DNA from 3 places in the Bacillus sp. JST-5 genome. Region 1 is predicted to be linked to each of the others. Evidence: riboswitches for the same ligand, from Rfam matches in the RefSeq annotation. Region 1 holds a riboswitch; each other region holds the start of a gene.
What was found. A riboswitch is a leader RNA that binds a small molecule or an ion and turns the genes downstream of it on or off. The one in region 1 is predicted to bind S-adenosylmethionine.

Region 1 (10,695 bases):
TATCGCAGCTGTGATTGGCGGTTTAACAAATGCACCAGCGGCCGTTGTCGGTGCGTTTATTATCGGAATTTTAGAATCATTTACCGAAGGATATTTTTCGTCCGGTTATAAAGATGCGATCAGTTTTGCGTTATTGTTAATTGTTTTATTTGTTGCACCAAATGGAATCTTTGCCAAAGCATCGGGCAAACGAGTATAGGGGGAGAGTGACATGAAAAAAGAAGGATTAGCAAACTTATATAATCGTAGTTTACTAGGTCCCCTTTCCATAGCAGTTATCATTTTTATTTTACCGTTTATTTTTAGTTCGAATAATTATGTGTTAAGTACATTGATCCTTGTTGGAATTTACGCTCTTGTTTGTACGGGATTAAATTTATTAATGGGCTATGCTGGGCAAATTTCACTAGGGCAAGCAGCCTTTTATGGAATAGGAGCTTATGCATCGGCGTATATGACGGTGAAAATGGGGCTGTCTCCAATCATCGGAATTTTAGTCGGGATCTTCATCTCCGTCATCATCGCAGTCATTATTGGAATTCCGACGTTTAAGCTAAAGGAAAATTATTTAGCGCTAGCAACTTTAGGGTTTGGTATTATCGTTTATACGTTTTTTAAAGAGTGGAAAGGTATTACAGGCGGGTTAAACGGATTTTTTGGTATTCCGCGGTTTGAACTATTCGGTTTTACCTTTCAAACCCAACATTTTTACTTTCTCGTATGGTTTTTGGTGATTGTAGGAATCATTTTTGCACGGAATGTGATTCAATCAAGAATTGGAAGAGCTCTCCAATCGATTCATGGAAGTGAAATTGCTTCCGATTCGATTGGTGTCAATATACAAAACTATAAACTTCAAACATTTATGCTAAGTGCGGTTTATGCTTCAGTGGCGGGTAGTTTATATTCTCATTATTCGTTATTTATTAACCCTGAACTTTTCGATGCGATGCAATCGATTATGTTTCTCATCATGGTTGTCATCGGTGGAGTCAGTAGCGTTTGGGGTGGACTAATTGGCGCCTTCGTTTATGTCTATTTAAGCGAATGGTTAAAAGATCTTGTCCCGATGTTTTTACCAAACGCAGGTGGAGAATTTGAAACAGTCTTCTTTGGAATTTTATTAGTTGTTATTTTAATTTATATGCCAAATGGGTTAGCACAGCCATTAAGTAAAGGACTTTCTTACATTGGATCAAAATTGAAAAAAGAAAAAAATAAGACAGTAGATGTGCAAGAAGGCAACTCTCCATCTATTGGGGGTGACAATGGATGAGCCGTGAAATTTTAAAAATTCAACAACTAACCAAAACGTTTGGCGGGGTAAAAGCGGTAGATGACGTTTCCTTTTCCATTGAAGAAGGGAAAATTACCGCTGTGATTGGGCCAAACGGTGCTGGGAAAACGACGTTGTTTAATATGATTACCGGCGTTCTACCTGCTACAAGCGGTTCAGTTATGTTTAAAGATGTACCGATTACAGGAAAAAAACCTTATCAAATTGCCAAACTAGGCATTACTCGAACGTTTCAAAACTTACAAGTATTTGGAAACATGACTGTTATTGAGAATGTAATGACCGGCCTCCACCATCGTTTGAAATCCGGTATATTAGCTGCAGGTCTTCGGTTACCGAGCGTTTTAAAAGAAGAAAAATTAACGTTTGAAAAAGCCATGCATCATTTAGCTTTAGTTGGAATTGATCATTTAGCTTTTGAAATGGCTGCGACACTCCCTTACGGAAATCAACGTCTGTTAGAAATAGCTCGTGCCGCTGTATCAGAACCGGCGATTATTTTGCTTGATGAACCGATGGCTGGATTAAATCCAGAAGAATCAAGAAAACTAGTTCAAGTTTTAAAAAATATGAGAGAAAATGGCATGACTTTTCTTTTCGTAGAACACGATATGGAAACGGTTATGTCGTTAGCGGACCATATTGTCGTTTTAGATTATGGTAAGAAAATTGCCGAAGGAACACCTGAGGAAGTGTCGAAAAATCCGGATGTGATTGCTGCTTATCTTGGCGAAGAGGAGGTTGTGTAAATGTTAGAAGTAAAAAACCTCCATGTGAATCACGGGTATTTACATGTATTAAAGGGATTAAGTTTTTCGCTGAATCTAGGTGAAATTTTTGCGATAGTTGGTTCAAACGGAGCAGGAAAAAGTACATTATTAGGCACGATTGCAGGTGTTTATGCACCAAAAGAAGGAACAATTTTTTATAAAGGTAAGCAAATTTCCGGTCTTCCGGTAGAAAAAGTAGTGCAACAAGGAATCAGCCTCGTTCCGGAACGAAGACAAATTTTTGATGATTTATCCGTTAAAGATAATTTATTGCTAGGAGCGTATCATCGTTATAAACGAGATAAAGCATCCATTCATAATGATCTAGAACATGTTTTATCATTTTTTCCGAAGTTGAAAACGATGTTAGATCGCCCTGGTGGATTATTAAGTGGCGGTGAACAACAAATGCTTGCGATTGGACGCGGCTTAATGGCCAAACCAGAACTCATGATGTTGGATGAACCGTCATTAGGTCTTGCACCATTAGTAGTCAAAGATATTATGAATCTGTTAAAAGATATGAGAGATGAGTTTGGAACAACGATAATTTTAGTCGAGCAAAACGTCAAAGCTGCTTTGCAAATCGCTGACCGTGCATGTGTATTAGATCGCGGAGAAATTGCGATGGAAGGAGCAGCAAAAGATTTATTGAATGATGAAAAAATTGCTGAAACATATTTAGGGAAACGTCAAATAGAATCAAAGACTTCATAAGGAGGAATGTTGATGGCACAAAAAGAGATACCTAAACAACTCTCTCCCGATTTGGTGGAATTTTTTGAAGGTGAAAAACTAGTGTTATTAACTACCATCGAATGGGAAACGAAAACTCCTAATGTTACAGCTATTTCATGGGTGAAGGCTGTCGATGAAAAACATATTCGGTTTTCAGTCACGAATCAATCAAGACTTTATAAAAATATAGAAGCAAATCCGAACGTTGTATTAACCGTTATTGCTAATGAAACCGTTTATTCCATTCATGGGATGGCAAAAATTTTAGAAGAAAAAATGGACGGAGTGGCAATTAAACTAGCGAAAATTGAATTAGAAGTTTCAGCTGTATTTGAAAGTATGTTTTGGGGAGCAAAAATTACAAAAGAGCCTGAATATGTAAAAACGTACAATCCAAAAAAGGCAAAAGAGCTTGATGTCCAAGTGTATACAGCGTTAATGAGTTAATTGAACAAAATTCTTTTTTAAGCCATGCACTAAAATTCAATCGCCCCATATTATAACGTATGGATCCCCCGAAAATGATATCGATCAATCACCATTTTCTTTTATCTTGGAAAATGGTGATTTTTGTTTTTTATATGGATGGACTATTCTATCAAATAATGACTATGTATGTAACAATAAAACTAGCTATTCCGTCTAATAGACATACATAAGGGGAAGATGAGGTGCTGATGTTTTGAGTCAACACGTGAAGCACTTTTTATTTAATGGAGATGTGCTAGGAGCAATCCAATATTTAAACGAATTGCCCGATGATCATCCTGAAGTCGTTCGGTGGAAAGGAAGACTAATGGAGCGATTTATTACATGTAAGGAAGATGAACCGTCAAAACTAGAGGATCCGTTTATTAACTCAGTATTATCCATTTATCAGACATATTTTCTACTTGTTTTAATGAAAAAGCTAGATGTTAAAAAGGGAGAGAAATGGCTTTTTCAACATTTAAGTGAACTCGTTCCTGCATGCTCAAATATTGATGAAGTGGAAAAAGAACTGCAATCGATCTTTGAAGATAAAGGATGGAACTTTTTAGGCGGAGTAACGGCCCCTTTTCGTGGACCATTTATTTGGAAAACGAATGAGAAAAAAAGCTATATAGTCGAACTGCCTTTAGGAACACAAAATGTAGATGTAATATTTATGTCCAACTTTATCATGCAAAGCTGGCTTCATTATGCAACGTTTGGCGAACATTATGCAGGAGGGTGGGCAAAAGAAGATGCACTTTACTGTGTGAAAGAAGCATATGAACCATTAGATGATGAAGTGTTCAACGTTTCCTTTCTGAAACATGAAGCGCAACATTTCTATGATTATGAGCATTATCCGAATCTACCTGGATATGTCCTTGAGTACCGTGCGAAATTAGTAGAATTAATGGAAGATAGAGGAAGAGTTTGGGGAAATATATTAGCAGAAGCAAAGAATGATCAACAATTTCCACATAGTTATGCAGCTTATTTAATAAGAGAAAATATTAAGACGATGTATAATTTATCGGGTGATCAAACGGAATGGCAACAATTAAAAATGGAGGATATCCAACGAGCGGCAAAAATTCTTTTGGATCGTTCAACCGATGATCTAAACAACCAAAGGGAAATTGGTTTATTATAAGACTAATTTTTTGACTTAGAGAATTCAAGTTTGATATATATAGATTATTCGTCAATTATTATGCTTCTTTTCATAGCCTCTTCGTTAGGAAGAGGCTTTTATTTTGGCCATGCACGAAATGTTTGGGACTTCAAACAAGACTATTCAAACTTACAAGCTTTATGCAAAAAACAAAACTCGTTAGCAAAATAGTCGAATAATCATCATTGCATTATTATTTAAAAAATTATAAAAATTTGATTGACGAGAATTTGTCCGTTCATTATAATTCAGTTTAACAACAATTTCATAAGTGAGTATTGACTCTTATCAAGAGAGGTGGAGGGACTAGGCCCGATGAAACCCGGCAACCTTCAAACGACGTGTTTGAAAAGGTGCCAATTCCTACAGGTCAAAATGATCTGAGAGATAAGAGGAGGAACTAAAAACTACGCCCTCTTCTTATGAAGAGGGTTTTTTATTACAAATATCCTACTAAATCCTTCCTCTTCCCTCTCATTCCATCTGCCAAATACTCACTTATCACCCTTTAATGAAAACTTTAGGAGGTATGTGAAATGACTAATTCATTGAAAGATGAAACATTATTGCTTCATGGAGGGCAAGAGGTGGATCCTGCCACTGGATCAAGAGCAGTACCGATTTACCAAACAACGTCGTATGTATTCAACGATACAGAACATGCACAAAATTTATTTGCACTAGCGGAAACAGGAAATATTTATACTCGGATTACGAATCCAACGGTGGATGTTTTTGAAAAACGTGTAGCAGCACTAGAAGGTGGAACAGCAGCAGTGGCAACTGCATCCGGAATGTCCGCTATTACGTTAGCAATCTTGAACATCGCTGAAACAGGGGATGAAATTGTAGCGGCGACAAATTTATACGGCGGAACCTTCAATTTATTTTCCTTAACCCTTCCACGATTCGGGATAAAAGTTAAATTTGTTGATGCGATTGATCCAGAAAATTTCAGAAAAGCGATTACTCCAAAAACAAAAGCGTTATATGGAGAAATTATCGGAAATCCAAGTTTACAAGTATTTGATGTAGAGGCCGTTGCTGACATTGCAAAAGAAGCAGGGATTCCTTTAATCATCGATAATACTTTTGCTACACCTTACGGATGTAAGCCGATTGAATGGGGAGCCAATATTGTTGTTCATTCAGCTACGAAATGGATCGGCGGCCATGGAAACTCAATCGGAGGAGTCGTTGTGGATGGAGGAAACTTTGATTGGAACAATGAAAAATTCAAAGGTTTCATCGAACCAGACCCTAGCTACAACGGACTCAAATATGCCGATTTAGGAAACGTAGCTTATGCAGTAAAACTCCGTGTTCAATTGTTACGCGATATAGGTCCTTGTTTAAGTCCGCAAAATGCCTTTTATTTGCTTCAAGGATTAGAAACGTTGCACCTTCGCTTAGAACGACATAATGAAAATGCATTGAAAGTAGCCCAATTTTTGAAAAACCATCCGGATGTTGACTGGGTCACATATCCAGGATTCGAAGATCATCCAACATACCCTTTAGCACAAAAATATTTAAAACATGGATTCGGTTCAATGGTTGTATTTGGTATTAAAGGCGGACGAGAAGCAGGTAGAAAGGTAATCGATCATATTTCTTTGTTCTCTCATGTCGCTAACGTTGGAGATGCTAAATCATTAATTATTCATCCAGCATCAACCACTCACCAACAATTAAGTAAAGAAGAGCTAGCTTTAACTGGGGTGACAGAAGAACTCATTCGTCTTTCCATAGGTATTGAAAATGTTGATGACATCATCGCAGATCTTGATCAAGCCATTACAAAGGCGGTGGCAGCTGTAACGGTATAAAAATAGGAGCGAATCATTATGTTGCAGAAGATAACAGATGAACACACATATGGAACTATTTTTGTTGGAGATATACAGCTAGAAAGCGGGGAGGTTTTAAAAGATACACTTGCCTCCTATGAAATGGTAGGAAATAAAAATGGTCCAGTTATTTTAATTTTTCACGCACTAACCGGGAATGAACGAACATATGGAACAGACGACCATCCCGGTTGGTGGCGGGGAATGGTAGGACCTAACCTGTATATTGATACGAATCAATATTTAGTTATTACTTTTAATGTACTCGGAGGATGCTCTGGTTCCACCGGGCCGACAAGTATCAATCCTGATACAGGAAAGGAATACCGTACACAGTTTCCGTTCTTTACAATCCGAGATATGGTTCATTTTCAAAAAAAAGCTCTCGCTCAACTTGGAATTCACCACGTGAAAGCAGTAATCGGTGGCTCATTAGGAGGAATGCAAGCATTAGAATGGGGAGTATTATATCCGGATACCGTTGAACATGTCATTGCTTTAGCTGTAACTCCATATTTGAGTGACTACGGTATTGCGTTTAATCGAATCGGAATTGAAGCCATTTTGCATGACCCTAATTGGAAAAACGGATATTACGAAAACGCTTCGGATGTCAACGGTCTTTCCATTGCTCGAATGGTAGGAATGGTTACGTACCGAACGGGGGAATTGTTTGAAGAACGATTTCAGCGAGAAATTCGTCATCAGGAATTACATCAGCCTCCATATTATCAAGTTGAATCATACTTGCATTATCAAGGGAAAAAGCTGTTGCATCGATTTGATCCGAACAGTTATTTATATTTATTACACGCAATGAACAGCCATGACATTGGCAGAGATCGAGGAAATTTAGAAGAAGTTTTTAAACAATATCAACCGAAACTTACATCCATTTGTTTTCAAGGCGACCTATTATATAAAGGGGAAGTCATGGAAAAATATATGCCATATGTTCATGATGGAAATTACGTCGAAGTTCCGACAAAGTTCGGTCATGATGGGTTTTTAGTCGAATTTGATCAATGGGGTCCTATGATTCAAAGGGCCCTTACAGATTGAAAAGGAGGTGGGACCGATCGTAAAAAAGATTGCCATCTTAGGTTTTGGTACAGTTGGCCAGGGCGTTTACGAAGGAATAAAAACCAATGAAAAACGATTAGAACAATTAATTGGAGAACCGATTCAAATTTGTGCCGTTTTGGTGAAAGACATTACGAAAGATCGTACAATTGAACGAGAAGTATTGGTGACTAATAACATAGAGGAAATTCTAAAAATTCCTGATTTGCAAATTGTCTTTGAAGCTATTGTCGGTACGGAGCCATGCTTTACGTATTTAAAAAGATTTATAGAAAAAGGATGCCACGTCATTACCGCTAATAAAGTGATGCTTGCCCATCATGGAATTGAGTTAGTGAACTTAGCGCAAGAAAAAGGGGTGACGGTACGGTATGAGGCAACCGTTGCAGGTGGAGTACCGATCATCAGCACCTTATGTTCCATTTTAAAAACGAATCATATTTTAAAACTTGAAGGGATTTTAAATGGAACGTCTAATTTTATTTTAACGGAAATGCGGAAACATGGATGTACATTTGAAGAGGCATTAAAACTAGCGAAACAGCTTGGATATGCGGAACAAGACCCAACGAATGATGTAGATGGTTATGATGCGTACTACAAATTAATCATTTTATATCGGTGTATTTTTGGAAGAGAACCAAACTGGAAAGTAATTGAACGAGAAGGCATATCCACGATTACGCAACAATATGTGGAACTTGCCCAAGTTTTTGGACTAAGATTTCGTCACGTTGCTCATATTTCTCTGGATGCAAAAGATTGCTGGGTAAAACCTGTACTAGTAGATGAAACTCATCCGTTTTATTCTATAGACGGGGTGGATAACACCATTCATATTCAAGGAACTTTAGTTGGAGGCTTAACTTTTACAGGTGCAGGTGCTGGTCGATATCCAACTGCGAGTGCCATGATCGAAGACTTCGTTCAAATTTTTCAGCAAAAAAATCATTTGTTTCCACATGTTTTACCGTTTATAGATGAACGGAAACATGAAAGTGAAATCAGAAACAGTGATTGGGCAATTTTTACAGACCAAGAAACGGCAAGTATGATTAAAAGCGAATCTCCCATTATTCAAGAAAGAAAAAACGGTAAGATAGTTTTCCTGCAATTAGAAGGAACGCATGAATGGATGAATCAATTAAAACAAAAATACAGTGTCCACGTTTATGAAATTTTGAACGTAAATAAAGTGGCAAATATTAAAGAGAATGTATCATGATGCATTCTCTTTTTCTTTTGGAAAAATATTTCGTTAGGATTTATTTGCAACTTTGATGGTTTCTAGTGACAATGGGAATATTGTTCCCTAATCATTCAATCATTGGTAATTTTTATATACAAATTTGCGACCTTTGCAAGAACGAAAAAGTTTTTAAATTCCTTATTAACTTTATTTGTCACCCCTATAAAATTTTTGTAACTGAATTCCAATTTCCAAATACGATTCCTAAGCATTATCATAACTCGTCCATCCGGTTCATATATTGAAATAGTGTAATGGTAGTCGGGAGGAGGCACTAACTTGAGAAAAAGATGGATCATCGCTCTTATGATCAGTTCAATGGTCTTTGCATCTGCCGGAACGTATGCAGGCATGAACTGGATGGGCAAAAAAGATGCGAAAGAAGTAGTTCCTATTACGATAAACAGTTCTAGCAACTTTGATGTTGAAAAAATTAAACGAGCGTACGAAGCGATATACAATGGTTACGTTCATGAAGTAGAGCCAGAACAATTAATCGAAGGGGCTATCGAAGGAATGGTCTCAACATTAAAGGATCCCTATTCTGTTTATATGGATGAAGTGAAAGCAGAAAAATTTAATGAATCACTCGATTCATCCTTTGAAGGAATTGGGGCTGAAATCGGTATTGTGAACGGAAAGAAAATTATCATAGCCCCGTTTAAAAATTCTCCAGCGGAAAAGGCAGGTATAAAACCAAATGACGAAATTATTAAAGTAGATGGAGAAAGTGTAGAAAATCTTGATTTATATGAAACTACATTAAAAATTAGAGGGGAAAAAGGGACAAAGGTTCAATTAGAAATTAAACGTGCGGGATTGTCTGAACCTATTGTCATAGAAGTCAAGCGGGATACAATTCCAATAGAAACTGTGTTTTCAAAAATGATAGAAAGAGAGCAAAAACAAATCGGATATATGGAAATCACTTCTTTTTCCAAAGAAACAGGAAATGATTTTAAGAAAAAATTAAAAGAATTAGAGAAAGAAGGAATACAAGCATTAATTATTGACGTTCGAGGGAACCCGGGGGGACTATTAACAAGTGTTGAAGAAATTTTACAAGAATTAGTCTCCAATAAAAAACCTTATGTCCAAATCGAACAGAGAAACGGAGATCGCCAATCATCTTATTCTAAAAGAAAAGAAGGAAAAAACTATCCAATAGTCGTATTAACGGATGAAGGTAGTGCTTCTGCATCTGAAATATTAGTGGGAGCATTAAAAGAAATTGAAAATAGTACGATCATTGGAGAGAAAACGTTTGGTAAAGGTACAGTACAACAAGCGTTACCTTTAGGCGACGGAAGCCATTTGAAACTAACTCTTTATAAATGGCTGACACCAGATGGGAACTGGATTCATCAAAAAGGAATTGAACCGGATATAAAAGTAGAAAAAGGAGAACTGTATAAAACCCATCCGATTAATATCGATCAACCGTTAAAAAGAGATATGAATAGTGAACAAGTCAAACATGCTCAAGAAATTTTGAAAAGCATCGGCTATGAACCGGGAAGACAAGATGGTTATTTTAGCGAAACGACAGAAATGGCAGTGAGAGCGTTCCAATCAGAAAATCAATTAAAAGTAACGGGAATCATTGATAAGGAAACAGCGAAATTACTTGAAGGAAAAGTAGTTGAAGCGATGAAATTAGAGAGTAATGATCGGCAACTTCAAACAGCTATCCATTTTCTCACATATCAATTATCAAATAGATAAAGAGAGGGCTTTCCTCTCTATTTTTTTGACCGAAAATGTTTAAAATCTATAAGAAAAAGAATTCTATCCAATTTCCTATGGAATAGGTATATGTTTTCAATATAACATTTGCTAGAATATATAGTAATAGATGTTAGACGGACAGGTGGTGTGCATATGTTTGAGTGGCTCGGTGAATTGTTATTAGGGATAGGAAAGATATTTTTACACCCTTTATTATATATAGGCGCGTTTTATGCTATTTTTTTAGGTTATTTACGTGTGAAAAGGGAACGGAAAAATTTTCACATTCGTGCACAGGATGGATTATATGAATGGAGAACGTATGGATTCAAAGG
Region 2 (10,695 bases), on a different contig from region 1:
TTTAGAAACTTTTGCTTCATGCTCTAACGAAATGTTATCATTTAATATTTCGTTATATGGAATCGTATCAGAAGTTGATTGATTATCCATAATTAAAGTGTCACATTCAATGTTGGCTCTTGCACCGTCCGCTTTTCTACCAAAGTGAACAATACCACGATATGTGACTTTTCCACCTTGCTTAGAAATTGATTTCGATACTATCGTAGATGAAGTATTTGGAGCTAAATGCATCATTTTCGCTCCGGCATCTTGATGCTGACCTTTTCCAGCAAGAGCAATGGATAAGGTCATACCGCGAGCACCTTCACCTTTTAAAATAACAGCTGGATATTTCATCGTTAATTTAGAACCAATGTTACCATCGATCCATTCCATTGTTGCGTTTTCTTCACAAACTGCACGTTTAGTAACTAGGTTATAAACGTTGTTTGCCCAGTTTTGAATCGTAGTATAGCGACAATATCCCCCTTTTTTAACGATAATTTCAACAACTGCACTGTGTAAAGAGTTTGTCGTATAAACTGGAGCTGTACATCCTTCCACATAGTGAACGTGAGCACCTTCATCAACAATAATTAATGTACGTTCAAATTGCCCCATATTCTCAGAGTTAATGCGGAAGTATGCTTGTAGTGGCGTATCTACTTTTACACCTGTTGGAACGTAAATGAATGATCCACCACTCCATACAGCAGAGTTTAATGCTGCAAATTTGTTATCTGTAGGTGGAACAACAGTTGCCCAATATTTACGGAAAATATCTTCGTTTTCTTTTAGCGCGGAATCAGTGTCTTTAAAGACAATCCCTAATTTTTCTAAGTCTTCCTTCATATTGTGATAAACAACTTCTGATTCATATTGTGCAGATACCCCTGCTAAATATTTTTGCTCTGCTTCTGGAATACCTAATTTGTCAAACGTACGTTTAATCTCTTCAGGCACTTCATCCCATGAACGACCTGTATGTTCTGATGGTTTGACATAATACGTAATTTCATCAAAATCTAAAGCTGATAAGTCCCCGCCCCATTGAGGCATAGGCATTTTATAAAAATGTTCTAAAGCTTTTAAACGAAAATCAAGCATCCATTGTGGTTCTTCTTTCATTCGAGAAATTTCTTCTACAATTTCTCTCGTTAGGCCTCGTTTTGAACGGAATATCGATACGTCTTTATCTCTAAAGCCGTATTTATAATCCCCGATTTCCGGCATTTTTTTCGCCATGATCGATTCCTCCATTTCTTTTCGGCTAGTTGCCTATTATTGTTTTTCTTGCTCGATTCCTCTCTCTAAGGCTTTCCAAGCTAAAGTTGCACATTTGATTCGAGCCGGAAATTTCGAAACCCCTTGTAGAGCCTCGATATCTCCCAAATCAATGGAATCGTCAACTTCTTTTCCTTGCATCATATCTGAGAAAATTTTAGACAATTTCAATGCAGTTTCTATATCTTTTCCTTTAATGGCTTGAGTCATCATAGATGCAGATGCCATTGAGATGGAACATCCTTCTCCTTCAAACTTTGCATCTACTACTTTTCCTTCCTCTACTTTTAAAGTTAAGTGAATACGATCACCACAAGTAGGATTATTCATATCAACGGTTAAACTACCGTCTTCTAACTTACCTTTATTGCGAGGATTTTTGTAATGATCCATGATGACTCGACGATATAATTGATCTAAATGATTAAAAGACATCGCTGAAATACTCCTTTGTTTTAACAAGTCCGGCCACTAAGCGGTCAATATCTTCCTCGGTATTGTATAAATAGAAACTAGCTCTAGCTGTTGCAGAAACGTTTAGCCATTTCATTAATGGTTGTGCACAATGGTGTCCGGCACGAACAGCTATTCCCTCTGAATCTAACACTGTTGCGACATCATGTGGATGTACATCTTTGATATTAAAAGTTACTACCCCAGCACGTTTATCCGCAGCTGGTCCATAAATGGTTATTCCTTCAATAGTGGACATTTTTTCCATAGCATACTTAGCTAACTGGTGTTCATGTTCCAAAATATTTTCCATACCAACTTCTTCTAGAAAATCGATAGCAGCACCAAGACCGATTGCTCCGGCTATAATTGGAGTTCCACCTTCAAACTTCCAAGGGAGTTCTTTCCATGTTGAATCATATAAATCAACAAAGTCAATCATTTCGCCACCAAATTCGATTGGTTCCATTTTTTCTAATAATTGTTTCTTTCCATATAAAACACCTATGCCGGTAGGAGCACACATTTTATGACCGGAAAAAGCAAGGAAATCACAATTTAATTCTTGAACATCAATTTTGATATGCGGAGCAGCTTGGGCACCGTCAACTACGATGATCGCTCCGTTTTGATGCGCAATTTCAGCAATTTCCTTTATAGGATTAATCGTACCAAGGACATTTGAAACATATGTGATAGCAACAATTTTTGTTTGAGGTGTGACCGTGTTTTTAACATCTTCCAACGTAATGGTTCCATCTTGTTGCATTGGAAGATATTTTAATGTTGCTCCTGTTTTCTTAGCTACTTGTTGCCATGGAATTAAGTTACTATGATGTTCCATGTAGGAGATGACAATTTCATCTCCTTCTTTCACATGTTCCAATCCGTAACTAGCGGCTACTAAATTAATTGCTGATGTTGTTCCTCTAGTAAATATGATTTCTTGAACGGTATTGGCATTGATAAACTTTCTAACTTTTTCTCTTGCGCCTTCGTAACCGTCTGTAGCTTTTGTTCCTAACGTATGAACACCTCTATGAACATTTGAATTATATTCACGATAATATTTATTCAAAGCTTCAATCACTTGAACAGGTTTTTGTGATGTTGCAGCGCTGTCAAGATATACAAGAGGTTTACCATTTACTTCTTGATCCAGTATTGGAAAATATGAGCGAATATCGCGGATATTCATTATTTTACTTTCCTTTCAATTACTTGGATTAATTGTTCTTTAACACCTTCAATAGGTAGTTGATTCACGACTGGAGCCAAGAATCCATGAATGATTAATCGTTCGGCTTCATCTTTAGGAATACCGCGACTCATTAAGTAATATAATTGTACAGGGTCAACACGACCGACAGAAGCTGCGTGACCTGCAGTAACATCATCTTCGTCAATAAGTAGAATTGGATTAGCATCTCCACGAGCTTTAGGACTTAACATTAGCACACGAGATTCTTGCTCTGCATTCGCTTTTGTTGCCCCATGTTCAATTTTACCGATTCCATTAAAAATCGAAGAAGCTTCGTCTTTCATTACACCGTGTTTCAAAATGTAACCTTCAGAGTTTTTACCAAAATGAACAACTTTTGTTGTGAAGTTTTGTGTTTGTTTTCCTCTACCAACTACAACAGTTTTTGTATCACCAAATGAACCATCACCAATTAAATTTGTGACGTTCTCAGAAATAGTGTCTCCATCGTTCATTAAACCTAATGCCCATTCAATTCGAGCATCTCTTTCAGCCACACCACGACGATTAACATAAGTTGTTGTACCTTTTGACAGATTATCTACTGCTCCGTAAAGGATTTTAGCATTATTATTAGCAATTACCTCACTAATAATATTGACAATCATTTCTTCAGCATTAGCTGTGGAAATATAGTTTTCCACAAATGTTACAGAACTGTTGTCATCTGCTACAACAACGACATGATTAAATAAAGTTGTATTTTCATCATCAATGATATATACTGCCTGAATTGGTTCTTTTACTTTCACATTTTTCGGAACGTATAGGAATGCCCCACCGTTCATAAACGCAGCATGTAACGCTGTTAAGCGGTGTTCGTCGACATTGACCGCTTTCGTCATAAAATATTGTTTCACTAATTCTTCATGTTCTTTTACTGCTGTAAAAATATCAGTGAAAATAACACCTTTCTCTTTTAGTTCTGGTGATATTTTTATATATGCAGGGGTATTGTTTCTTTGAATATATAAACTCTTATGCTCTTCATCTGCACCAACTAACGTTTTTACTTCTTCCGGAAGATCTTCAATAGAATTGAATGGTTGACTTTCAATAGTATGATTTTTAAATTGAGTAAAATTCCATTTATCGATCTTCGTTTTATCCGGTTTAGGTAATGGTAATGTACCAGTTAAATCAAAAGCTTTTGTACGTATATTCATTAACCATTCTGGTTCATTGTTTTTATTTGAGTAAGAGCGAACATACTCTTGATCAAATGGTAATTTAATATCCAAGGTCATTTTTATCCTCCTAACACTTACGATTCTTGCCCTACTGTCTCATCTTCGATACCTAGTTCTTGCTTAATCCAGTCGTATCCTTCAGCTTCTAAGCGTTGAGCAAGCTCAGGACCACCTGATTTAACAATTCGTCCTTGCATCATTACATGAACGTAGTCAGGAGTAATGTAATTTAATAAACGTTGATAGTGGGTGATAATTAAGCAACCGAAGTCATCGCTACGCATAGCATTAATTCCTTTTGATACAACTTTTAACGCGTCAATATCCAATCCGGAGTCAATTTCGTCTAAAATAGCGATTTTTGGCTCTAACATCATTAATTGAAGAATTTCATTACGTTTCTTTTCTCCTCCAGAAAATCCTTCATTTAAATAACGTTGCGCCATGTCAGGATCCATTTCTAATAATTCCATTTTTTCGTCCATTTTACGAATAAATTTCATTAAGGAAATTTCATCGCCTTCTTCACGACGAGCATTTATTGCAGAACGTAAAAAGTCAGCATTTGTTACCCCGCTGATCTCACTAGGATATTGCATTGCTAAGAATAATCCTGCTCTTGCACGTTCATCTACTTCCATTTCTAATACATCTTGTCCGTCTAATGTAACGGATCCTTTAGTTACTTCATATTTAGGATGGCCCATAATAGCGGAGGAAAGGGTAGATTTCCCTGTACCGTTCGGCCCCATAATTGCATGTATTTCTCCACCTTTAACTTCAAGGTTAACTCCCTTTAAGATCTCTTTTCCATCAATTTCTACATGTAGATCTTTAATCGTTAATACTGCCATTTGTATACCTCCGTAATCTTATTTAATGAAAGATTTCAAATCATTCTCATTTTATTCTCATTACAATCTTATAACAAATGAAAAGTGTTAGCAACTTTTTCAATCCTTTAATAAGGGTATGATCATATGTATGCAAGAGTCTACTCATGCCCTTTACTTTACCAATATAACATCTATATCTTCATTATGTAAGATACAAAAAAAGAGAGAGTTGAAAAGAACTCTCTTTTCAAAATATTATTGATTAGACTGATTTAATGTCTCAATTGCTTCTAGGACAAGCGTAACTGCTTGACTTAATGCCGCTCCACCACCAAATGCTGCTGAAACCCCTATCGCTTCCAAAATTTCCTCTTCAGAACAGCCTTCATCTAAGCATCCTTTTGTATGATAAATGATACAATATTCGTCTTGGGTTATAACACTATTGGCTAATGCTATTAATTGTTTATGTTTTTTCGATAACTTTCCATCTTCAAAACAAGCTTTACTAAATTCATTAAAATGTTTAGCTATTTTTGGCATTTTTTCAGTAAAAGTTCCTAAACCTTGTTTAAATTCATGAAGGGCAGCTTCAATACTATTACTAGGTTCAAATTGTTCCATTTTTCATCTCTCCTATCCTTTTTTTCAAGGATAGTATGCTTATTCTAAATGACATCTATGCTTTAGCTATAAGTACTAGAAATTTCCTATATATAATAAGAAAAGAATTTATCCGTATTTGGACAAATTCTTTTTCCCTTCATTATTCTTGATCAACTGGAACCACTGCACCATTCCATGTTTCAAGAATATAATCTTTTATCTCTTTTGTATGGAGTACTTCGATTAACGCTTGAATTTCTTCTTTTTTTGCATCCCCTTTACGAACAGCAATCACGTTCACATATGGAGAATCTGCATCTTCAATGGCAATATTATCCTCAACTGGATTTAAACCAGCATCAATCGCATAGTTCGAATTGATGACTACCGCATCACCTTCGTTATTGTTGAAAATAGTTGGTAACAAATCTGGAGCGTAATCATATTTGAATTTTATGTTTTTAGGATTTTCAGCAATATCATCAAAAGATGCAGTAATTTTATCTACTCCGTCTTTTAATTTAATGAGACCATTTGCTTCTAATAGAGTTAAAATTCTTCCGTGATCTGGTGTTGAATTGCTTAAAATAATCGTCGCTCCGTCAGGTAGCTCTTCTAAACTTTTATATTTTTTCGAATATACACCGATTGGTTCGATATGAATACCGCCAGCATTTTCAAATTCATAACCGAATTTTTCCATTTGTGCTTCAAGGTAAGGAATATGTTGGAAATAGTTTGCGTCTAAAGATTTATCTGCGAGTGCTGGGTTAATCAACTCATATTTACTAAACACTTTTACTTCTAAGTCAATTCCTTTTTCTTTTAATAGTGGTTTTGCTTTTTCTAAAATCATTCCATGAGGTTCATTTGTTGCTCCAATAACTAATGTTTTATTGTCTTTATCATCACTATTTCCACATGCAGCCAATGCTAAAATGAAAATTGAAGTAACTAATACGGCTATCCATTTTCTCATTTCATTTCTCTCCTATCGTTTATCAATTAAGTTAGTAAGAAAATCTCCAATAAATTGAATAATGAAAACTATAAGTAAAATAAATACTGTTGCAATTAATGTTACATCGTTATTGTTTTGTGAAAATCCATCTAAGTATGCTAAGTCACCTAGTCCACCAGCTCCGATAACTCCTGCAATTGCTGTATAACCAACTAATGCAATGGCGGTAACAGTGATTCCTGAAATCAGTGCTGGCATCGATTCTGGAAGCAGCACTTTGAATATAATCGTTGTTGTGCTTGCCCCCATGGCTCTAGCCGCTTCAATCACCCCCTTATCAATTTCTCTCAATCCTATTTCAACCATTCTTGCATAAAAAGGTGCAGCACCGATGATTAATGATGGAATCGCAGCTTCTTTCCCAATCATTGTACCGACCAAAATTTTTGTAAATGGAATCAATAGTACAATCAAAATAACAAACGGAATGGAACGAAAAATATTCACAATCCCACCAATGAATTGGTTAACAAAACGGTTTTCCCATAAGTTCCCTTTAGATGTTAAAAATAATAATAGACCTAATAGAATCCCAATAATAAAGATAAAAACGATAGAAACACCTGTCATGTACAAAGTTTCTTGAGTTTTTTCAAAAGTTTTTTCCCAATTAACGTTTGGAAATAAACCCAACTCCGAGGAATAGAAATCTTCCCAAATACTATTCACTTTTAATCACCTCAATTCCAACGCTCTTGCTTTTAACATAATCCAACGCTTGTTGAATAGATGATTCATTTCCATCTAGATGAATGAATAAAGTCCCATATGCTCCGTTTTGCGTTTGCGATATGTTCCCTTGTAATATATTTACAGTGACGGGATATTCTCTAATTAAGTTCGTTATTACAGGTTGTTCTACGACATCCCCGACAAAAGATAGTTTTACAATTTTTCCATTAGGATATTTTTCAATTAAATGTTGGACGGCATCTTTCGCCTCTTCTGGCTCGGTAATTTGTTGAACAAATCTTTTTGTTATAGCTTCTTTCGGGTTTTTAAACACTTCAAGTACTGGTCCCAGTTCTACGACTTTTCCATTCTCCATGACGGCCACACGATGACAAATCTTGCGAATCACGTGCATTTCATGAGTAATTAAAACAATAGTTAAGCCTAATTTTTTATTAATATTAACAAGTAGGTCTAAGATTTGATCGGTCGTTTCTGGGTCCAGTGCACTTGTTGCTTCGTCACAAAGTAATACACTTGGATGGTTAGCTAATGCTCTTGCAATTCCTACCCTTTGCTTTTGCCCACCGCTTAATTGGGAAGGATACGATTTCTCTTTTCCTTCTAGACCAACAAGTTTAATTAGCTCGGCTACTCTTTCTTCTCTTTCTTTTTTCGGAATACCAGCGATTTCTAATGGGAAAGCAATGTTTTCACTGACTGTTCTTGACCAAAGTAAATTAAAGTGCTGAAAGATCATCCCAATTTTTTGTCTAGCTTTTCTTAATTCTTTTCCTTTAATTTTTGAAATGTTTTTCCCATTGACTTGGAGCGTTCCCGACGTTGGAGTCTCTAAGCCGTTCAGCATTCGTAAAAGAGTACTTTTTCCAGCACCACTGTAACCGATGACACCAAAAATTTCTCCTTCTTGAATGGTTAAGTTTATATCATTAACGGCCGTAAGCTCGCCATTTTTTGTTCGAAACACTTTTTTTACATTTTGAATAGAAATCATGTCCTCACCTTCCTCACTCAATATACCCTCTATCCGAAAGTTTCCCCGAATTAAAGTAATAGTATTGAAACGCAATAAAAAACCCTTTCTGCTTTAAGAGCAGAAAGGGATAAGCTTAACAAACATAATTAAACTAACCTTTTCCTCTCATCTCTCAAAGCATACGCTTTGTGTGAATTGGCACCATTTCAATGACGATTCATTGACGGTTGCCGGGTTTCATAGGGCACATCCCTCCACCTCTCTTGATAAGAGAACGTTCACGTTATTCAATTGATGAAACTGATTCTATCATCCACACAAATAATCGTCAATAACAATCATTAAAGTTAGTAAATTGGGAATATTTCAATAATTATTATTAACTTGATTTTGCTATTTTGTCTTCTAATTTTTGTTTATTGTAAGTTCGGAAAACAATAAAAAAGTAGAGAGAACCAATGAAATATAATACAGCCGTTATTGTGAATACAGTTGCGTATCCCCAATAAGATCCATACTGAATGACGATTCCAGTTGACACTGGTCCCATTAACGCCCATCCTAAATTGAATACCATTTGATTGACCGAATTTGCCAATCCTTTAACAGAATCATCCACTTTAGACATCATTAATGACATTTGAATAGGATTTCCCGCATTCATTAATGCCTGCCTAAATAAAAATCCGATGGCTGCTAGCCACAAATTTTGTGTATAAGCTGTCAATAGGAGAAATGGCAACGATAACATTTGTAAATAAACAACGGCTTTTACTTCTCCTACTTTTCTAACTACCATTGGCCCAATAAACATGGCAACAGCCGTTACTGCCTGACCTAATGAAATAATCATTCCGATGATGGTTGTAGAAGCATGAAAACGATCTGCAAAGTACAAATTTAAATATGGAATGACAAGTCCTGCACCGACACCAATGATTAATTGAGCGATAGCAAAAAGAGCAATAATTTTTATACTTCCTTTATGTTCCTTTAAATTTAAGAAAGAAGTTTTTCTAGCAGTAGGAATTACCTTCTTCTTTTTTCTTTCCTTTAATTTTACAATTGGAAAAAAAGCCAATAAATAAAAGACACTTCCTGTTATTAAAACGATTCGAATGCTTTGTAATTCTGTTGTGAAAAGTGAGAATAAATCCGTTAAAATACCACCTAATGTGCTTCCAATTACGGTAGAGGCAGTCATTATAGCGGAATGAAGGCTAAATAAGTGTACCCGTTGAGAGATACTTGAGTTTTCAGACAACCAAGGAATCGAAGACACTTGAAGAAAAGCAACTGTCAAACCTGTTGCAAAGCCAGTGACAATTAGTAAATCTTGAGATTCCACTATACTTCTTGCAAATAAAATTATGCAAGACGTAACAATTCCAAACACCATGACTTTTTTTCTTCCAAGTTTGTCGCTTAAAATTCCTGCCGGTACAAGAGCAAGTGCCGTAGCTAAAGATGTCATAGCAATTACTTGACCGTTCACACTTTCGGAATATCCTAATTCTCGAATGTAGAAATTATAAATAACCATAAAAATGCCAAGTCCGATGTTTGCAAATATATTCGCTAACAACGCAAGTTTAATATTTTGATTATAACTTTTTAATTGACTTGACCATTCATGAAAAAAAGCCATTGTCGCTATTCCGCCCCTCATTTATTTCGCATCCCTAAATATATTATCTCCTCCACTAAGAAAAGGCAACTATTTTTTTCACTTTTTCGAAAAGACTAATAAGTAAAAAAAGAAAGAAAGACTTTTAAGAAAACTAAATATTTTTCAATAAAAAAATCACCGCACGGGTGATTACTTTTTTAACCTTTCTAATAAGTATGGGACAGAATGAAAAGCATAAATTTTTTCGACGATTTTTCCATGTTCAAATAGTAAAAGACAAGGGACACTTTCAATTTTATAATCATTCGCTAATCTTGGGATGATGTTAAGATTTGCTTTACCAATGGGTAAATGTGGTATAAGTTCCGATACAACTTCTAACATTTTCCCTGCTACTTGGCATGTCCCACAAAAAGGGGTATACAAATAAAATGCACATCGTTTATTTTTCAATAAATTATCTTTCAATTGCTCATAATTCCATTCTTGCATTATTAACATCCTTTACTAAAATTCCGAGGAAAAAGTTTTCAAAGTAAATACTTGGTCTGAACTTCAATATTCCCTTTTAAGAGGACAGAAGCAATATGATGTTGAGGGGCAGCAGCTACTTCCCGATATTCTTTATCAATATACAAATGATGAGCTTCTGGAAACTCTCGTTTGAATAATTTTCTTAATTTTTCTCCTGAATGATCGGAGTCAACTAAAATATATACTTCTCGATCAGCTAACTCTTCAATTAATTCGTCTAATCGAGTAA
Region 3 (10,695 bases), on a different contig from region 1:
AATCGTTTAAAGCCAAAGCATACATATTCATCAAAATAGTAACCTTCTTCGTCAGGTCCACGATGATGAATCATTTTATTCATATTTTTAATTGAACTTACTTCCTCTTCATTAACTTGTCCAAAATGATTTGTTATACAACCAATAAAGCCACACATGAAATACGTCCACATCCTTATAATAAATTAAAAAGTAATTTTGTTTGTAAATGGGAGATCTGCTGAATAGACGCAAATTCCCTTTTATTAGACATATATAGAAAAGAAGAAGTTACACTAAAAATGTAACTTCTTTTTACCAATTATACAACAAATCATTATTCTTTTTTATTTTCCTAAACATTCTTTTCTTAAAATTTCAGCTTTATCTGTTTTTTCCCAAGGAAGATCAATATCTGTACGTCCAAAGTGTCCATATGCAGCTGTACGTTTATATATTGGTCTTCTTAAATCAAGCATTTTAATGATTCCAGCAGGACGAAGGTCAAAGTTTTTTCGAACGACATCAATTAAAACATCTTCACTTACTTTCCCTGTACCAAAAGTATCAATGGAAATTGAGACTGGCTGTGCTACACCAATAGCGTAGGCTAATTGAACTTCACATTTATCAGCTAATCCTGCAGCTACAATATTTTTAGCAACATATCTTGCAGCATATGCAGCTGAGCGGTCAACTTTTGTTGGATCTTTTCCAGAGAATGCTCCACCACCATGTCGAGCATATCCACCATACGTATCTACAATAATTTTACGTCCAGTAAGACCAGCATCCCCTTGTGGCCCTCCAATAACAAAACGACCAGTTGGATTAATAAAAAATTTCGTTTGCTCGTCAATGAATTCTTTTGGAACAATTGGGTCAATGACATATTCTTTAATATTACGTTTAATTTGTTCAAGTGTAATTTCTGGATGGTGTTGAGTTGAGATGACAATGGTATCGATTCTTACCGGTTTATTATTTTCATCATATTCAACCGTCACCTGTGTTTTTCCATCCGGACGTAAATATGGTAATATTTCTTCTTTTCTTACTTCCGTTAATCGTCTCGCTAATTTATGAGCTAAAGAAATTGGAAGTGGCATGAGTTCCTTTGTTTCATTACATGCAAATCCAAACATTAGCCCTTGGTCGCCTGCACCGATAGCTTCAATCTCCTCATCAGTCATTAAGCCCTCTCTTGCTTCTAACGCTTTATCAACACCCATGGCTATATCTGGAGATTGTTCATCAATAGAAGTAATGACACCACAAGTATCAGCATCAAAACCATATTTTGCACGTGTATATCCAATTTCTCGGATAGTATCACGAACAATTTTTGGAATGTCAACATATGAATTTGTCGTAATCTCCCCAGCTACAAGCACAAGTCCAGTTGTAACTGAAGTCTCAGCAGCTACACGAGCATTTGGATCTTTAGCTAAAATTTCATCTAAAATTGCATCCGAAATTTGGTCACAAATTTTATCCGGATGTCCTTCTGTAACGGATTCAGAAGTAAATAAGCGACGTTTTGTCAATGTTAACCCTCCTTCATATTCATTGCTTGTCTCCGACCACTTTTTATGAAAGGCGGATAATTGGCAATGGTTATATATATTCAAATACATAGCGAAACGGATACACTGTTTTTTTCCCTTTTAGTATGAAGAAAACATTCATAATTTATAAAAAATGTTATTAACAAAGGCAAATGTTTTAGATTATTCCTATGTAATCATCGCAATGACATGTAAAAACCTTTCCTCCTCGAGGAAAGGTATAATGTTATTATTTGCCTCTCACTCTTATCGATCAAGGAATTGAAAACCTTGCATCAGGTTAGCACCTTTGCTTAAAAATAATTTTAAGCTGGTTGCCGGGCTTCATAGGGCCTGTCCCTCCACCAACTCGGGATAAGAGTATCCGTTCAATCATAAATCATAACTGACCTTGTTTAACAATGTCAACTTATTTCTTCCATGTTGTAAACAAATACTATAGTCAATATTCGCTATTTTTTATATTTCTTTTGCTTAAACCCTTTTCTTCTGATTCATTTCTTCTTATTATATATATGTGACGTTTTATAGTCTGGAAATAGTCGCTACTTTTAATGTGAAAAACTTTTAACAATTCAATGAAAAAAGAACAATTAGTATAGACTATTCATATTAATGTGTTATACTATTTTCAGATGTTTTTAGAAATATTTCGAAAAGGAAGGTTTTCTAATGAGTTCTGTCAGCACTATCACTGAATTGAATGAGTTGTTATCCGGCCAAAATATCCATGTACAGTTATCTGTTCCTCAATTAGTTGAAAAAGTGTTAGAAAGAAAAGAAGGTGTCCTTACTTCCACAGGAGCAGTAAGAGCTACAACTGGAAAGTATACTGGACGTTCACCTAAAGATAAATTTATCGTCGAAGAGTCTTCAATTAAGGATAAAATTGATTGGGGTTCTGTTAACCAACCAATTTCCGAAGAAGCTTTTACTAAATTATATACAAAAGTGATCAACTATCTAAAAGAAAAAGATGAAGTCTTTGTATTTAAGGGATTTGCTGGAGCAGATGAAAAATATCGCTTGCCAATTCAAGTAGTCAATGAATTTGCTTGGCATAATTTATTTGCCCATCAATTATTTATTCGACCAACAATGGAAGAATTAGCAAATCATGAAGCTCAATTTACTGTCATTTCTGCTCCTACATTTAAAGCTGATCCTGCTGTTGACGGTACCAATTCCGAAACATTTATTATTATTTCTTTTGAAAAAAGAGTCGTTTTAATTGGTGGTACTGAATACGCAGGAGAAATGAAGAAATCCATTTTCTCTGTAATGAATTATATTCTTCCAGAGATGGGGATTTTATCAATGCACTGTTCAGCCAATGTTGGTCAAGAAGGAGATGTGGCTTTATTCTTCGGATTATCTGGTACAGGTAAAACGACATTATCCGCAGACCCTAATCGCCGCTTAATCGGTGATGATGAGCATGGTTGGTCAGCTAATGGCGTCTTCAATATTGAAGGTGGTTGTTATGCAAAATGTATTAATCTATCTAGAGAAAAAGAGCCTCAAATTTTCGATGCCATTCGTTTCGGCTCAGTGCTTGAAAATGTTGTTTTAGATGAAGAAACAAGAATTCCTAACTATGATGATGGTTCATTAACTGAAAATACTCGCGCGGCTTATCCAATCCAAGCTATTGAGCATATCGTTGACCCTAGTATTGCCGGTCATCCGACAACCATTTTATTCTTAACAGCCGATGCAACTGGAGTGCTTCCTCCAATTTCAAAATTAACGAAAGAACAAGCAATGTACCATTTCTTAAGTGGTTATACAAGTAAACTTGCAGGAACAGAACGTGGAGTAACCTCTCCTGAAGCAACATTTTCAACTTGTTTTGGAGCACCTTTCCTACCATTACCTGCAACAAAATATGCGGAAATGTTAGGAGAAAAAATTGACCAACACCACGTGGAAGTGTTTTTAGTAAATACCGGTTGGACTGGTGGTGAGTACGGAGTAGGAACACGAATGAAATTATCCTATACCCGTGCCATGGTACAAGCGGCATTAGTTGGAGAACTTTCAAACGTTGAAACAGTGAAAGATGAAATATTTGGATTAAACATTCCAGTCCATGTACCAGGTGTCCCTGACGAAGTTTTACAACCGATAAATACTTGGAAAGATAAAGAAGCTTATATGAAGAAAGCGAAAGAATTGGCCAATCAATTCCGTGAAAACTTTAAGAAATTTAATAACGTTCCAAAGGAAATTGCGGAATTAGGCGGACCAATTGGTTAATATAATCCCCCGGAAAAACGTATTCCGGGGGATTTTTATATGTAGTGCTTAATTGATTGACTTTAATTTTAATAACTCATAAATAATAGTTGTTTTTCCTTCAGACAATTCTAATTTTTGTATAATTCCTTCTCCTGTTAAATCACCATCAATGGATCTTTTTACAGGAATAGGGACATGTAGTGGGTAAAGATGATATCCATCCTTTACTAATTCGAAAAAATTTTGATCGAGTCTATTCTCAAACCCATTTGTAATAATCACCGTTTGTAATTCAAATGGCATCCCCATCATTTCTCTCCCTTTCACCTTAATCTATTTTCATCGTATCAGACTTTCCTACTTGTTTCATCCATTTAATTAATTGTTGAACAATTTTACGATTAACATCTGGAGGAAAGTAATGAGTAAATTCATCCCAATACCATGTTTCAACTTGTTTATTCAATTCCTTTAATCGCTTTTCTAATCGTAAGGCATGTTGATAAGAGACATTTTGATCTTTTAACCCATGAATAATTAAAACGGGACAATGGATATTTTCTAACTCATATAATGGGGTTCGTTTTTTATACTCATCAAATTTCTTGTTCGGTGATCCTCCAATGACTCTTTTCATCATTCTTCTTAAATCCACACGTTCCTCATATGTTAAAAACATATCTGAAACGCCTCCCCATGTAACAAGAGAGCTGACATCATCATATCGAATCGCTGTAAATAATGCCATTACTCCTCCCCTTGAAAATCCAAAAACATGAACCTTCCCATTTTTTACTCTTTCATACCCTTTTAAAAATTCATAGGCGAAAAAAGCATCGTTACGATCTTCTCCTGCAAAATCTTCAGAACCTTCTCCCCCACAATTTCCTCTGTAAAAAGGGGCAAAAACAATCATACCTTCATGTGCAAATTGTGCGATTCTGGCGGCTCTAACCATGCCAACGTTTTTTATTCCCCCGCGTAAATATAATAATCCTTCATATTCTCCTTTCATTTTTGGTTCAGCTAATAACCCTTTCACTTTTAAACCATTAGACCAATAGGTGACAATCGAAAGGTCTATATTTGGATTAGGTGACGGAAAAGGATATTTTGAAATCAAATGTTTACTCATCGTATTCCACCTTTATCTCCTTGTACTCTAACATTACTCAAACACACTGTTTGTTGCAAATTTTTATTATTGTATAGCTTTGAATATAGGCATTCACACATTTTTGAACATTACATAGAATATTGTAGATTTTTATATCATCTCACTTTAAAGGGAGGCTGCAACATGAAGAAAGCATTAAAATACATCACTTTAACTACAGTTTTTATCATGCTAATTTTCACCCTATTTGCATGTGGAAAAAATTCTACTAGCTTAGAAAAGGTGCGTATTGCTGAAGTAACGCGTTCCATTTTTTATGCGCCACAATACGTTGCCATTGAAAAAGGTTTTTTTGAAGAAGAAGGGATTGAAATTGATTTAAAAACTGCTTGGGGCGGAGATAAAACAATGACAACTCTTCTATCCAACGGTGCAGATATCGCATTAGTCGGGTCTGAAACAAGTATATATGTTACAGCCCAAGGAAGCGATGACCCTATCATAAATTTTGCCCAATTGACACAAACGGATGGAACTTTTTTAGTTTCTCGTGAAAAAATTGAAAACTTTCAGTGGGAGCAACTTAAAGGCTCAGACTTTTTAGGACAAAGAAAAGGTGGCATGCCACAAATGGTTGGAGAATTTGTTCTAAAAAAACATAACATTGATCCTCACAGTGATTTGAATTTAATTCAGAACGTCGATTATGCAAATATTCCTAATGCTTTTGCCTCTGGTACTGGTGATTTTGTTCAATTATTTGAACCACAAGCAAGTATTTTTGAAAAAGAAGGAATTGGTTATATTGTGGCTTCATTCGGAACGGAAAGTGGTCATGTACCTTATACAACTTATATGACAAAAGAAAGTTATTTCAAAAATAAAAAAGAAATTATAGAAAAATTTACACGAGCTATCTATAAAGCACAAAAATGGGTTTATGAAAATAGTGCAGAAGAAGTTGCAAAAGTTATTCAACCATATTTTGAAGATACAGATATGGATATTATTGTTATGGTTATTGAACGATACAAGGACCAAAAATCTTTCGCAGAAAATCCAATTTTAGACGAAGAAGAATGGAATAACTTACAAGACATTATGGAAGAAGCTGGTGAATTGCCAAAAAGAATGGATTATAAAGAGCTAGTGAATACAGAGATTGCAGAAAAAATCATCAATGAATAGGAGGCAGTCTATGAGTTTTCTATCTGTCAATAATGTACATCATACGTATTTTACAAAAGACTCTGCTAACACGGCTCTTAAAAATGTTCATTTTCAAGTAAACGAAGGAGAATTCATTTCGATCTTAGGACCAAGCGGCTGTGGGAAGACTACATTGCTTTCTATCATCGCTGGCTTAATCCGCCCGACTTCCGGAGAGGTCACTTTAGAAAACAAATCAACTTTTCACCAAAAAAATAATATTGGCTATATGCTCCAACAGGATTATTTATTTCCTTGGAAAACCATTGAAGAAAACATATTATTAGGCTTAAAGATTTCCAATCAATTAAATAAAGAATCAAAAGAGCGTACGATTCAATTATTAGAAAAGATGGGGATTCATGGAGTGAATCATCAATATCCGAACCAGTTGTCAGGAGGAATGAGACAAAGAGTTGCACTTGTTCGAACACTTGCTACAAATCCAAAACTACTCCTACTTGATGAACCTTTTTCTGCACTTGATTTTCAAACGAAATTGAAGCTTGAAGATTTAGTATTCTCTACCTTAAAACAATTCGGTAAAACAGCGATATTAGTTACCCATGATATTGGAGAAGCCATAGCGATGAGTGATCGCATCTATTTATTATCGAGGAACCCAGGAACTGTTTACAAAACTTTTATTGTCCCTGACGAAATAAAAAAGCAATTACCTTTCCATGCAAGAAATACGGAATCATTTAATGAACTATTTCAAGGAATATGGAAGGAGATGGAGAAACTTGAAGCAAGATATGAACATTCAGCTCCTTCATAAACAATTTTTACAAAAAATAAAAAGAGAAAAGCGTTGGATAAGATTTTACCAATTCATTATTTTTATATCATTTTTTGTCTTATGGGAAATTTCAAGCAGATTTGGCTGGATTGATCCATTGATCTTTAGTTCCCCATTTAAAGTCTGGAACCTATTTATTGAAAATATTCAGGATGGAACATTATTCTCCCATCTATATGTCACCATATTCGAGACAGTATTGGGATTTATTTTAGGAACGATCCTTGGAACGATAATCGCTGCGTTATTATGGTGGTTTCCATTCTTTTCAAAAGTCATAGATCCTTATTTAGTCGTGTTAAATGCAATGCCGAAAGTGGCACTAGGTCCTATTTTAATTGTTGCATTAGGACCAGGATTTACTTCAATCATTGCGATGGGAACGATAATCTCAGTTATTATTACTACTATTGTCGTCTATACATCTTTTAAAGAGGTAGACCAAAATTATTTAAAGGTATTGCAAACATTTGGAGCAACACGATTGCAATCGTTTAAGGAAGCCGTTTTACCAGCCTCATTCCCAACAATTATTTCTACATTAAAAGTGAATGTTGGACTATCGTGGGTGGGAGTTATTGTAGGTGAGTTTTTAGTTTCCTCAAAAGGATTAGGATACATGATTATTTATGGTTTCCAAGTATTTAATTTTACATTGGTTCTTTTATCCTTACTACTAATTGCCATTTTCGCAACTATAATGTATCAAATTGTAGAATTTATAGAAAAGAAATTAATTAAACATTAAAAACATACTAAGATTAGTAGTACAAACCAAGGCCAAGGTTTGTGCTACTATTTCTTTATAGTAGAAGTGAAGAAAAGTCGACTAGCCTTTGGGATTATTGAATCCGTATCAAAAACTGGCTAACTTCACACCCTTATCTGAATCCGTTTAGTATGTTGGGTCCAAAGAGGCTGAGACAAAATCCTCCTCACAATAGATAAAGCTAGTGAAATTTCACTGGCTTTGCATTTTATTAAAAATTAACAAATTCACTCTTGAACATTCAACTTGCAAATAAAATCAACCTAGTTGCAAGTGTTTTTGTCGACTTGCAAGTTCATATTCCAGAGTTACAAATAATTTTTCGATAGTTACAAGTTTTTTTCTTTCACTTGCAAATACGATGTTTGCTAGTTGCAAATACTTCTTTCAAAGTTACAAAAACGCTTTGTAAACTTACAAATTCGATAATCAGAGTTGCAAATTTTCATCCCATCGGTAAGGATGGCACCTGCAATTCCTTCCTTTTTGAGAAAAAATCAACCTCAAACGATCAAGTTGCAAATTTATCAATATGAGTTGCAAGATTTTTCGATGACTGGAATAACCAATTCACCCTCGAACCATCCACTTGCAAATAAAATCAACCTAGTTGCATTTTTTTGTCGACTTGCAAGTTCATATTCCAGAATTACAAATCATTTTTCCTTTAACCTCAGCATTGAGAAATAACCTCTCAATTTCTCCTTTTCCTTACTTGAAACCAGTTTTTTCCAGCCTGTTTTATTTCCATATTTGATTCCTAATATAGGATAAACAAAGCTGTAACATTTCATCTTTCATAATAAAACTATATGTATGGTCTAAATCATTTTTAGAAAGAGTGGAATCAGTCAAAACAGGACCATATGTTTCTAAATAATTATCTTTTGGGACTATTTCTTTAATTTCTGCATAAAAAACAGCTTTTACAAAAGATGATTTTCCGTCATCTACTTTATATTGACCAATATAATGCAAATTTTCTACAATTCCCCCAGTTTCTTCATAAACTTCTCGAATGGCCGATTCTTCAATCGTTTCTCCATCTTCTACTTTCCCACCTGGAAATTCATATCCTCTCTCAGAATGGTTGGTTAATAACCAAGCTTGATTATATCTGCAAATAACAAATACGTGTTTCGGAGATTGTTGAAAAGGATGTTTTTCAAATGAAAAGGAGACTTTATTACCATTTTGATCAAGAAAATGTATCATACGCTTCCTCCAAACTAAGTTCATATCTAACTTCATCCTCATGAATGTTGTGCTTTATATGTAAATAATAATTGTTGTTCCTATGATAGTAAATTTTTATAACTTCCAACAATAAATAAAGAAGAAAGCTTTTTAATCCATTAATCGGTTAAAAAGCTTTCCTATTAGACACAAATTACCTTCAAAACTGTGTAAATGAAAATAGGTGATCTTTATAAATGGTCTTTATTATTATTGTCTAAAATACCCATATTTTCAATATGATTTCTCGCTTCCTCGTCACCAAGTTCATAAATCATTCCATAAACTTTTTTTAATGTCATATCATAAGCATCATTTTCTCGATCAAAATGATATTGCACATATGGTACATGTGCACGATAAAAACTTAAATGATCCGCGGTGTAAAGTTGATCAAAATATTCCCTTAATAATGTTATTTCTTCATCATTAGCTTCAATTTTAAAGTCCCATGGAGAATCTGTACTACTTTGTGAAATTTCCCCTCGTGCAACAGATATATAATATGTCTTTTTATCTGGCAAAGGATACCCCCCTTTAGGTAATCATTTCAAACTCGTTATTACCTTTAGTCTTTTGCAAAAAGTATAAAATCATGTATTTACTAATAATTTATAAGTTGAATGTAAATATTACGGAATATGGAAAGAAATTCATAAGTAACATCGGAATTAATGTTTTCGTCCAATACAATAGATAAGTAAAAAGGGGGTATATGATGCGTTTTATCGATAAATTATATGAATTATACAAAGATAAGCTAATTGCAGATGAAGAAGATATTGATATTATTACCGCAACTGTTATGCAAGAAATGTCACGAGAAGATATACTTTTGCTTTTTGCCGAATTGAGTTATGATGATTTATACCAACTAATGGGGAAATATATATCTGAAAAGTTGAAAGAAAAAATGATTAATAATGGTCATTTAGACTTTGATACATCTGCTGATCATATCGTCCATTAATTTACATAAAATGTCCCGCAATTGCTTTTGCGGGACTTTACACTTCTAAAAACGACTTAAACATCCATAAATGTTTTTCTAAATTATGGGTCATGGAAATGAAAAGATCAGCTGTAACATCATCATTATTTTCCTCAGCTAATTCAATCCCTTTTTTCAATTCTGTAACCATCTTTTTTATATCTTGGATCGTTTCATTGACCATTTCTTGTTCTGTTTGTTCTATATTTTGTTCTTTTATCGTCGAATGATCTAAAGCAGCTTTTAAAGTTGAAATCGGCTTTTTGTCTAGAGCTAATAATCGTTCTGCCAATTCGTCAATATTGATAGCCGCTTCATTGTACAGTTTTTCAAATATATCATGAAGAACAAAAAAGTGCTTACCTTTAATAAACCAATGATAATGATGAAATTTCATATATAGTACGATCCAATTTGCAAGAATGGTGTTCATTTGTGCCGTTAATTGATTGGTCATTATATCATCCTCCTATCCGTTAATTTTCCCTATGATAAAAATCATCATACATTTTCATTTTTTTAGGTTATTAATTATGTTAAAATATGATTTTGGAGGAGATTAATATGTACACCATTTTAATTATATCAATCGTTATAGTCATTATCGTTTTATTATTAAGTATACTTACCATCTCAAAAGGATATAGTTATAAACATACGGTCGATCCAATTCCTGAAGAGTTAACGGAAAATGAAGAAAATCCAACTGAACCTTCGAATGAGGAAAATGGAAAATGAAATATATTCTATTGAAAGTCATACGATTTTATCAAAAATATATTT

Region 2: another riboswitch for S-adenosylmethionine. It lies ahead of AC3ASS_RS01395 (methionine ABC transporter ATP-binding protein); the one in region 1 lies ahead of AC3ASS_RS05205 (O-acetylhomoserine aminocarboxypropyltransferase/cysteine synthase family protein).
Region 3: another riboswitch for S-adenosylmethionine. It lies ahead of metK (methionine adenosyltransferase); the one in region 1 lies ahead of AC3ASS_RS05205 (O-acetylhomoserine aminocarboxypropyltransferase/cysteine synthase family protein).

What each region holds. Positions count from the first base shown of each region.
Region 1 covers NZ_JBYLHW010000015.1:17,193-27,887, reverse strand. The annotation lists gene AC3ASS_RS05235 (branched-chain amino acid ABC transporter permease) at 1-199, shown strand, start outside; gene AC3ASS_RS05230 (branched-chain amino acid ABC transporter permease) at 212-1,276, shown strand; gene AC3ASS_RS05225 (ABC transporter ATP-binding protein) at 1,273-2,046, shown strand; gene AC3ASS_RS05220 (ABC transporter ATP-binding protein) at 2,047-2,784, shown strand; gene AC3ASS_RS05215 (pyridoxamine 5'-phosphate oxidase family protein) at 2,797-3,252, shown strand; gene AC3ASS_RS05210 (hypothetical protein) at 3,488-4,429, shown strand; SAM riboswitch class I at 4,733-4,844, shown strand; gene AC3ASS_RS05205 (O-acetylhomoserine aminocarboxypropyltransferase/cysteine synthase family protein) at 4,987-6,279, shown strand; gene metX (homoserine O-acetyltransferase MetX) at 6,298-7,362, shown strand; gene AC3ASS_RS05195 (homoserine dehydrogenase) at 7,370-8,608, shown strand; gene AC3ASS_RS05190 (S41 family peptidase) at 8,912-10,357, shown strand; gene AC3ASS_RS05185 (PDZ domain-containing protein) at 10,514-10,695, shown strand, end outside.
Region 2 covers NZ_JBYLHW010000003.1:12,310-23,004, forward strand. The annotation lists gene sufB (Fe-S cluster assembly protein SufB) at 1-1,227, opposite strand, end outside; gene sufU (Fe-S cluster assembly sulfur transfer protein SufU) at 1,264-1,701, opposite strand; gene AC3ASS_RS01365 (cysteine desulfurase) at 1,691-2,917, opposite strand; gene sufD (Fe-S cluster assembly protein SufD) at 2,917-4,227, opposite strand; gene sufC (Fe-S cluster assembly ATPase SufC) at 4,245-5,024, opposite strand; gene AC3ASS_RS01380 (carboxymuconolactone decarboxylase family protein) at 5,262-5,630, opposite strand; gene AC3ASS_RS01385 (MetQ/NlpA family ABC transporter substrate-binding protein) at 5,773-6,591, opposite strand; gene AC3ASS_RS01390 (methionine ABC transporter permease) at 6,604-7,293, opposite strand; gene AC3ASS_RS01395 (methionine ABC transporter ATP-binding protein) at 7,295-8,320, opposite strand; SAM riboswitch class I at 8,465-8,575, opposite strand; gene AC3ASS_RS01400 (MFS transporter) at 8,682-9,950, opposite strand; gene AC3ASS_RS01405 (thioredoxin family protein) at 10,122-10,424, opposite strand; gene AC3ASS_RS01410 (toprim domain-containing protein) at 10,463-10,695, opposite strand, start outside.
Region 3 covers NZ_JBYLHW010000043.1:9,904-20,598, reverse strand. The annotation lists gene asnB (asparagine synthase (glutamine-hydrolyzing)) at 1-158, opposite strand, end outside; gene metK (methionine adenosyltransferase) at 327-1,526, opposite strand; SAM riboswitch class I at 1,791-1,908, opposite strand; gene pckA (phosphoenolpyruvate carboxykinase (ATP)) at 2,220-3,806, shown strand; gene AC3ASS_RS09655 (DUF2584 domain-containing protein) at 3,855-4,097, opposite strand; gene AC3ASS_RS09650 (alpha/beta hydrolase family protein) at 4,117-4,923, opposite strand; gene AC3ASS_RS09645 (ABC transporter substrate-binding protein) at 5,089-6,093, shown strand; gene AC3ASS_RS09640 (ABC transporter ATP-binding protein) at 6,104-6,895, shown strand; gene AC3ASS_RS09635 (ABC transporter permease) at 6,873-7,664, shown strand; gene ytkD (RNA deprotection pyrophosphohydrolase) at 8,427-8,900, opposite strand; gene AC3ASS_RS09625 (hydrolase) at 9,113-9,445, opposite strand; gene AC3ASS_RS09620 (DUF6154 family protein) at 9,640-9,891, shown strand; gene AC3ASS_RS09615 (Dps family protein) at 9,929-10,369, opposite strand; gene ytzI (YtzI protein) at 10,477-10,650, shown strand; gene yidD (membrane protein insertion efficiency factor YidD) at 10,647-10,695, shown strand, end outside.